Regions from separate parts of the Cobetia sp. AM6 genome, predicted to be linked through region 2. Evidence: predicted binding sites of a transcription regulator. Region 2 holds the regulator's gene; each other region holds the start of a gene.

Region 1 (2,198 bases), 820 kb from region 2:
CCAGTCCGAGCACTTCGACATGCGGCGGCACACGCAGCAGATTGAGCTTCTTGAGCACGTAGGCGACACCCCAGCCCGGCACGAAGCCCGTCACTGCCATCACGACTGCGCCAGTCAGCTGGCCGGTGAAGGAGATGTCCGGCACGCCTTCGCCGACATTCGGGAAGCCAGCGGCGAAGACACCCACCAGTACCACGCCGTAGAAGCCGCAGAAGCCATGCACCGCGAAGGCGCCGACGGAGTCATCCAGGCCACGCTTCTCGAGCAGCGCGCCGATCTTCGGCATCAGGGCGCCACCGGTGACCGCCAGCACGAAGGCCAGCCCCGGGTTGTAGAGATCCAGCCCCGCCGCGACGGTGATGATGCCGCCCAGTGCACCGGACATGGTCCAGAACGGGTCACGCGAGGATAGATAGGCACCGATCACGCCGCCACCGAAGCCCATCAGGGTATTGAAGGCGAAGGCAGAGAGGTTGGTGCGATTGCCGTAGATGGTGGTCCAGCCGATATCACCGGTGTTGAAGATGATGCAGCCGCCCAGGAAGCCGAAGAACCCGACGATGATCAGCATCAGGCCGATCAAGGTCATCGGCATGTTGTGCGGCGCGATCACCTGCGGCTTGCCATCGTCACTGTACTTGCCGATACGCGCGCCCAGATTGAGCAGCACGCCCAGCGCGAAGAAGCCGGCCACGGCGTGCACCACACCGGCGGCGCCGACATCGTGGTAGCCCAGCTTGTGCAGCATCCAGCCATCCGGATGCCAGCCCCAGGCGCCCGCCATGATCCAGACACCGGCACCGAGAATCACTGCCAGAATCAGGAAGGCCCCCAGACGGATGCGTTCGATCACCGCCCCCGAGAGGATGGAGCCGGTGGTCGCGCCGAACAGGGCAAAGGCGGCGAAGAAGATGCCGGTGCCCATGTCATCGGCGTCGGGTCGCATGCTCGCGCTCCACGGCAGAGCGGCGGAGGCCTCGATGGGGATCAGCCCGTTGGGGAAGGCGTTGTAGATCCACCAGCCCACGAAGTAGAAGGCGGGGATGATCGAGGCCAGCGTCAGCACGTTCTTCATGCCGGATGCCAAGGCATTCTTGGAACGGGAGGCACCTATCTCGTAGGCCAGAAAGCCTGCATGGATCAGGAACATGATGGCGGTACACCACCAATAGAACACCTCGATGTTCATCGCCTGATGCATATCCAATATGCTTTGCAACGTCTTTTCATCCATCGTCTTTTCTCCTTTACCGGAGCCTGTGGATCAGCGCGCTTCACTGTGCAAGCGACACTGCCCGTCCGGGGGTTGTTGTTGTTTTTCAAGGGGACCTGCTGGATAAAGCAAGCGACATGCCAGATGATCAAAATTGACCACCCTCAGCAACTCTCTGTTTTCACTGAATTATTCTTGAAACCGAGAACTCCTCTTCAGATATGAAGCCCCTGAAGCCTTCCCTGCGAGGAGGATGGGCATTAATGAGGCATGCCGGTCACGGCATGCACCGAGAGATGACTTGCAGGGCGCTGCATATACGCAAGTCATTGCTCGCGACTCCTCTCTCATGCTCCCCCTCATTGCAGAAGGATCAGCTACGCACCTTGAGGCGCTCAGGGTCATGGAAGGGCAATGTCACCACCTCTGCGGCGAGGCGCTTCTGATGGCCATCCAGCTGGCCGATCTCGAGCTGGGTACCCGGGCTTGCGAAGTCCGGCGCCAGGCGACACATCGCGATGGAGCGACCGAGCAGCGGCGACTGGGTGGCACTGGTAACCACGCCCACCGGATAGCGGCCGTGATAGACGAGATCGCCATGGCTGACCAGCTCGCTGCTGGCCACCTTCAGGCCCATCACACGATGCCGTGATTCCGGCGTCTCGCGTTGCAGCGCTGCCCGCCCGACGAAGTCATCCTCCTTGCTCTTCATCGGCACGGTGAAGCCGATGCCCGCCTCATAGGGGGAAGTCTGCGGGCAGAATTCATGGCCGGCGAAGATCAACCCCGCCTCGATTCTCAGCATATCGAGGGCATCCAGTCCCAGTGGCGCGATGCCATGAGGCTCACCCGCCGCCCAGATCGCCTCCCACACGGATGGGGCGTCCTTGGGATGACACCAGACTTCATAGCCGAGCTCACCGGTATAGCCGGTACGCGACACCATCATCGGGATGCCATCCGGGCCTGACAGACGACCGATCAT
Region 2 (2,198 bases):
GCCGTCATGGCCCATGACGGGCAATTGACGAGCGGTTGACGGGATGACAGAGCGCGCGACAGGCGCACCGCTGCCCGCGAAGTCAGAGGCTGATGAGCGGAAAATCCAGCGCTTGAGGTTGGCGGCGGCTGCCATTGTGGAGGTGAGAGCAGGGCATGGCAGCCGCAGGTGACGGGTCAGGCCAGACGCTTGCGCTCGCTGGAGGACGGGATGCCCATCGCTTCGCGATACTTGGCCACGGTACGGCGTGCGACCTCGATGCCATCGCTGGCGAGCAGATCGACCAGCCGTGAGTCGGAGAGAGGCTTGCGGGCCGGCTCTTCCGCGATCAGCTTGCGGATGCGGGCACGAATGGCGGTGCTTGAGTGGGCGTCGCCACTGCCGCTGCCACCGACCTGGCTCGAGAAGAAGAACTTGAGCTCGAAGACGCCGCGCGGGGTGTGGATGTACTTCTGGGTCGTGACCCGCGAGATGGTCGATTCGTGCATCTCGACCACTTCGGCGATGTTGGCCAGAATCAGCGGCTTCATGCCTTCCTCGCCTTGCTCGAGGAAGTCGATCTGGCGCGCCATGATCTCGCGGCCGACCTTGAGCAGGGTGTCATTGCGCGATGACAGGCTCTTCATCAGCCAGCGGGCTTCCTGCAGGTTGTCCTTGAGGAAGGTATTGTCGGCGGACTTGTCGGCACGCTTGATCAGCGCGGCGTATTCCGGCTGGATGCGCAGCTTGGGTAGCGCTTCCGGGTTGAGCTCGACCTGCCAGCCGTGGCGGGTATGGCGCACCAGCAGATCAGGGATCACGTAATCGCTGGCGGGCTCGCCCCAGGCGGATGCCGGGCGCGGGTCGAGCGCGCGCACCAGGCGAATGACGTGGTCCAGCTCGTCATCATCAAGGCTCAGGCGGCGCTTGAGCAGCTTGCGGTCATCGTTGCCCAGTGCCTCGAGGAATTGACGTACCAGGCGGCGCGCCTGCGCCAGCAGCGGCAGATCATCCGGCAGCAGTGCCAGTTGCAGCAGCAGGCATTCGCGCAGATCACGGGCGAAGACGCCGGTCGGGTCGAACTGCTGCAGACGCAACAATACCTGCTCGAGCTCGGAGGCCTTGAGGCCGGGCAGGCCCTGGCCGCGCAGGCCATCGACCAGCTCATCGAGTGACAGACTCAGATAGCCGGCACCGTCGACGGCATCGATCAGGCTCTCCGCCATCTGGCGTTCACGGCCATCGAGGTCGGTCATCGCCAGCTGCCAGCGCAGGTGGTCCTGCAGGCTCTCGACACTGGTATTGCGATCGAAGTCCGGCCCTTCTTCACTCCCGCTGCCACTGCCGGAGCTGGTCAGGCTACCGGCGTGGTCCTGGTAGAGGTCCGACCAGTCACTGTCGAGGGGGTATTCCTCGGGAATCTCGCTCGAGGAGTCGGCAGTGGAGATCTCGCTCGAATCCTGTGTCTCGACGACATCCAGCGACTCGTAGTCCTCGTCGAGCTCCAACATGGGGTTGGACTCGAGGGCTTGCTGAATCTCCTGACGCAGGTCGAGCGTCGACAGCTGCAGCAGCTGGATCGCTTGCTGGAGCTGCGGCGTCATGGTCAGCGAGGTGCCGAGGCGGAGTTGCAGGGTGGGTTTCATGGAGTCAGTCAATTCACGGCAAAGGAACGTGCTTACTACGCTATACCGTGACTCGGGGCACTGACAAGAGGTTGTCGTGAATATTCAAGCAACTTGCATGCCATGTTTCCACCAAGGTGGTATGGACGTCATGCATGCGTCTGATGTCAGACATGAAAAAGCCGCTACGCGATAAAATCACGCAGCGGCTTTTGAAGCTTTCGCCTCCGGTGGGCTCAGCGCAGCCGCTGACCCTAGAGCGTGAACTCGTGGCCCAGGTAGACGTCGCGCACCTGCTGGTTGGCCAGGATGGAGTCCGCATCACCGTGGGCGATGATCTGGCCATCGCCGACGATATAGGCGGTGTCACAGATATCGAGTGTCTCGCGCACGTTGTGGTCGGTGATCAGCACGCCGATGCCACGATCGCGCAGTTGGCGCACGATGCTCTTGATCTCGCCCACCGAGATGGGGTCGACGCCGGCGAAGGGCTCATCGAGCAGTACGAAGTCCGGCTCGGTGGCCAGTGCACGGGCGATCTCGACCCGTCGACGCTCGCCGCCGGACAGGCTCATGCCGGCGCTGGCGCGGATG
Region 3 (2,198 bases), 950 kb from region 2:
GGTCACGAAGCGAGTCTGCGGCATCGGGCCATCGACGGCATCGACCAGCAGCAGCACGGAATCGACCATGGACATCACGCGCTCGACTTCGCCACCGAAGTCAGCGTGCCCAGGGGTATCCACGATGTTGATGTGGTAGTCGTTCCACTGGATCGCGGTGTTCTTCGCGAGAATGGTGATGCCGCGCTCTTTTTCCTGGTCGTTGGAATCCATGATGCGTTCCTGACCCTCGGCCTTGCGGTCCAGGGTGCCAGACTGACTCAGGAGCTTGTCGACCAGGGTAGTTTTACCGTGGTCAACGTGGGCGATGATGGCTATGTTGCGAAGTTTCTCGATCACGACGGGAACCTGTGCGGAAAATGGGCGCTCGCGTACCGGGCGCTTGTGATTTGGGGCGCATTATAGGGGGCATGGCATGCCTCCTGCCAGCATCGTGCATTCACGAGGCGAGTCAGCGAGTGCCTTCAATTGGCCTGAAGTGCCCAAATGGTTGTCTCTCAAGTCTTTTCCGCGCCCTTGTCGCGGATGAAAAAAACTTGTGAGTCGAGGTAAACATGAGGATGAAAGAAAGAAATGACCGCAATGTGATGCTGACGTGATCATCGGGTGTGAGCGGAGAAATCCCCGGGATTCAGTGTTTTGCACCAATGTGGAGCAATGGCGTTTTTTGGTGCACTCAAATGATGAATCTGCACTGCGCGGCAAGAATTTTTGCACCTTGTCGGCCCATCTTTGGTCGGGTTTTCGTGCTGCATGCATGAAGATGGTGATGTTTTTTTTCAGTATATTCATTAGCTTACTGAAATGACCGATGCGGCGTGCGCCATTCTGGCACGCTCGCTGCATTGTTAGAGCATCCTGTCTGATGGCTGGCATAACGACGCCGACCATGAGAGAAAAGGCTTACAAAATAGAGCAATAACCCCAGACAACGCTGACACCAACTGTAACCAGAGCCGCCGGCTCCATCGGAGAATTACCATGGCTGAGAAGACACTTGCCCTGATTGAAGAACACGAAGTCAAGTGGGTTGATCTGCGCTTCACCGACACCAAGGGCAAGGAGCAGCACGTCTCCATCCCGGCGCGTACAGTGGATGAGGAATTCTTCGAGAACGGCCAGATGTTCGATGGTTCCTCCATCGAAGGTTGGAAGGGCATCAACGAATCCGACATGATCCTGATGCCGGACGACGGCACTGCCTTCCTCGACCCGTTCACCGAAGACACCACCCTGGTGCTGCGTTGCGACGTCATCGAGCCGGCCACCATGCAGGGCTATGAGCGCGATCCGCGTTCCGTCGCCAAGCGCGCCGAGGAATTCCTGAAGTCCACCGGTCTGGGCGACACCGCCTTCTTCGGTCCGGAGCCGGAATTCTTCATCTTCGACGAAGTGCACTGGAAGAACGAGATGAACGGTTCCATGTTCAAGATCTCTTCCGAAGAAGGTGCCTGGGCGACCGATTCCACGCCGGAAGGCGGCAACCTGGGTCACCGTCCGCGTTTGAAGGGCGGCTACTTCCCGGTCCCGCCGATCGACAGCTTCCACGATATCCGTGCTGCCATGTGCAACACCCTGGAAGCCATCGGTCAGGAAGTCGAAGTTCACCACCACGAAGTGGCGAACGCCGGCCAGAACGAGATCGGCGTCAAGTTCAACACCCTGGTCAAGAAGGCCGATGAGGTTCAGGAACTCAAGTACGTGATCCACAACGTGGCTCACGCCTACGGCAAGTCCGCGACCTTCATGCCCAAGCCGCTGGTCGGTGACAACGGTTCCGGCATGCACGTTCACCAGTCCTTCTGGAAGGATGGCGACAACCAGTTCGCCGGTGACGAGTACGCGGGTCTGTCTGAAATGGCCCTCTACTACATTGGCGGCATCATCAAGCACGCTCGTGCCCTGAACGCCTTCACCAATGCGTCCACCAACTCCTACAAGCGTCTGGTGCCGGGCTTCGAAGCGCCGGTCATGCTGGCCTACTCTGCCCGCAACCGTTCCGCTTCCATCCGTATCCCGTACACCGCCAGCCCGAAAGGCAAGCGTGTCGAGGCGCGTTTCCCGGATCCGACGGCCAACCCGTACCTGGCGTTCTCCGCGATGCTGATGGCCGGTATCGACGGTATCAAGAACAAGATCCACCCGGGCGACGCGATGGACAAGAACCTCTACGACCTGCCGGCCGAAGAAGCCAAGTC
Region 4 (2,198 bases), 1.4 Mb from region 2:
CCAGCTCACTGCTCCGCGAGTTGCGGCGCAGGTGATCCGTGAAACGCTGCTGGAGCACAGCATATTCCTGCTGCAACAGCTGGATATCGGTGAGGTCCATCGAGCGGCTGACCACGCACTCAAGCTTGCCCGCGACGAATACCGGATGCGCCTGCGCCACCACTCGCCGCCCGGTGGCGGTGAGCTGCATCATCTGCAGCGCGCGCCCCGTACGCAGCACCTCCAGGCTGATCGATGGCTTGAGCACGCCACTGGCTTCCAGGTCATGCACGTTGGCGGCACACAGCTCCTCGCGGGTCATGCCATAGACCGCCGCGGCGCCGGGGCTGACATCCAGCACCTGGCCATCGGCATTGACCACGAAGTAGTGATCGTGAGCGGTGTCGATGATGGTCTTGAGAATCTGACGGTCGAGCTCTGACATGGCGGGTACCTCATGGTCGAGCCTGTGAATCGGGCGGGGCTTTCTGTGCTTCTTTTCGCAGGTCTTTCTCGCAGCTCTTTCTAACAGCTCTTTCCAGCAGGTCTTTCTCGCACTGCGCTGAAGACAGTCTCGATGATGCCTGAATGTGATCCACAAATGAATCAGTGATCCATTTTTGAATCATCAATGCCGCACTGGTGATCCACAAATGAATCACCCAGCAACCTCCGCCAAATAAAACTCAATAAAATCAATTGACTAAAAATTGGCATGGTTACTGCAATGCTGGAGTATGCGCCAAGGAGGATCGCCGGCTTTCATCACACCGTCCGGTCGGGCGATAAAGCGAACAAACACAATACCCCGCTCGCCGTCAGCGTATCGCGAGCAACTCAAGACCTGGAGAGACAGATGAGCGAGTTCAATCAGCCGCTGGGCGGCAACGACATGCCACGTTTCGGCGGCCCGGCCACCATGATGCGCCTGCCGGCTCAGGAAACCGCGGAAGGCCTGGATGCCGCCTTCATCGGCATTCCGCTGGACATCGGTACCTCCAACCGTCCGGGCGCGCGTCTCGGCCCGCGTCAGATCCGTGATGAATCGCGCATGCTGCGCCCCTACAACATGGCCACCCGCGCCGCGCCCTTCGACAGCCTGCAGGTGGCGGACATCGGCGATGTGCCGATCAACACCTTCCACCTGCCCAAGAGCATGGACATCATCGAGCAGTTCTACGATGAAGTGCTCAGTCACGACTGCGTGCCGCTGACACTGGGCGGCGATCACACCGTCACCCTGCCGGTGCTGCGCGCCATCGCCAAGAAGCATGGCCCGGTCGGCCTGATCCACATCGATGCCCACGCCGACGTCAACGACCACATGTTCGGCGAGCCCATCGCCCACGGCACGCCGATTCGTCGCGCCCAGGAAGAAGGCCTGCTCGACAGCCAGCGCGTGGTGCAGATCGGCCTGCGTGGCACCGGCTACTCCGCCGATGACTTCGACTGGTGCCGTCAGCAGGGCTTCCGTGTCGAGACCGCCGAGATGTGCTGGTTCAAGTCACTCGCGCCGTTGATGGCCGAAGTGCGCGACATGATGGGCGATCGCCCGGTGTACATCACCTTCGACATCGACGGACTGGACCCCTCCGTCGCCCCCGGTACCGGCACCGTGGAAGCCGGCGGCCTGACCATGCCCCAGGGCATGGAAATCGTACGCGGCGCGCGTGGCCTCAACATCGTCGGCGGTGACCTGATGGAAGTCTCCCCGCCCTACGACACCAGCGGCAACACCGCGCTGATGGGCGCGACCCTGCTCTACGAGATGCTCTGTGTACTGCCGGGCGTGCAACAGCGCGACTGATCCACGAACGACCCACGAATGACCTGCTGTCCTGCTGCACCCGCGCCGGGGGCCCGTCCCGCCCTCGGCGCACACAGAATCACCCGACACGATACGGCATGATGCATCACACGATGCACGGCTAGAGCCTGACCATTACAACAAGATCTAGGTGACCCGAATGACAACCAGCATCGACCCGACGGCGGATCACACGCCGTCCCGCTCCAGCCCAAGCGCCGATTCACCTTCAGACAAGGTGCACAAGGGTGAGAAGGCTCAGAAAGAGCTCATCGCCACCCGTCCCGTTCCGCTCACGACTCATGGAGTCATGAAATTCCTGCTGCCGTCATTGCTCGGCGTCAGCTTCTTCCTGGTGCCCTTCAGCACGGGTGACACCATCAATATCGGCATGGGCCTGATGGCCGATTGG

What was found. The regulator sigma-54, encoded in region 2, starts transcription at its own class of promoters, with help from an activator protein. The targets are predictions, from matches to a motif close to TGGCACNNNNNTTGCTNT.
Region 1: CLAM6_RS07075 (ammonium transporter) is a predicted target of sigma-54. The motif match lies at 1,339-1,356, and genes of this name have one in related genera.
Region 3: glnA (glutamate--ammonia ligase) is a predicted target of sigma-54. The motif match lies at 830-847, and genes of this name have one in related genera.
Region 4: speB (agmatinase) is a predicted target of sigma-54. The motif match lies at 691-708, and genes of this name have one in related genera.

The regions. Positions count from the first base shown of each region.
Region 1 covers NZ_AP021868.1:1,656,005-1,658,202, reverse strand. The annotation lists gene CLAM6_RS07075 (ammonium transporter) at 1-1,234, opposite strand, end outside; gene CLAM6_RS07070 (DUF1989 domain-containing protein) at 1,587-2,198, opposite strand, start outside.
Region 2 covers NZ_AP021868.1:837,257-839,454, forward strand. The annotation lists gene CLAM6_RS03560 (RNA polymerase factor sigma-54) at 177-1,625, opposite strand; gene lptB (LPS export ABC transporter ATP-binding protein) at 1,859-2,198, opposite strand, start outside.
Region 3 covers NZ_AP021868.1:4,119,079-4,121,276, reverse strand. The annotation lists gene typA (translational GTPase TypA) at 1-339, opposite strand, end outside; gene glnA (glutamate--ammonia ligase) at 982-2,198, shown strand, end outside.
Region 4 covers NZ_AP021868.1:2,258,063-2,260,260, forward strand. The annotation lists gene CLAM6_RS09580 (sigma-54 interaction domain-containing protein) at 1-424, opposite strand, end outside; gene speB (agmatinase) at 836-1,786, shown strand; gene CLAM6_RS09590 (YjiH family protein) at 2,097-2,198, shown strand, end outside.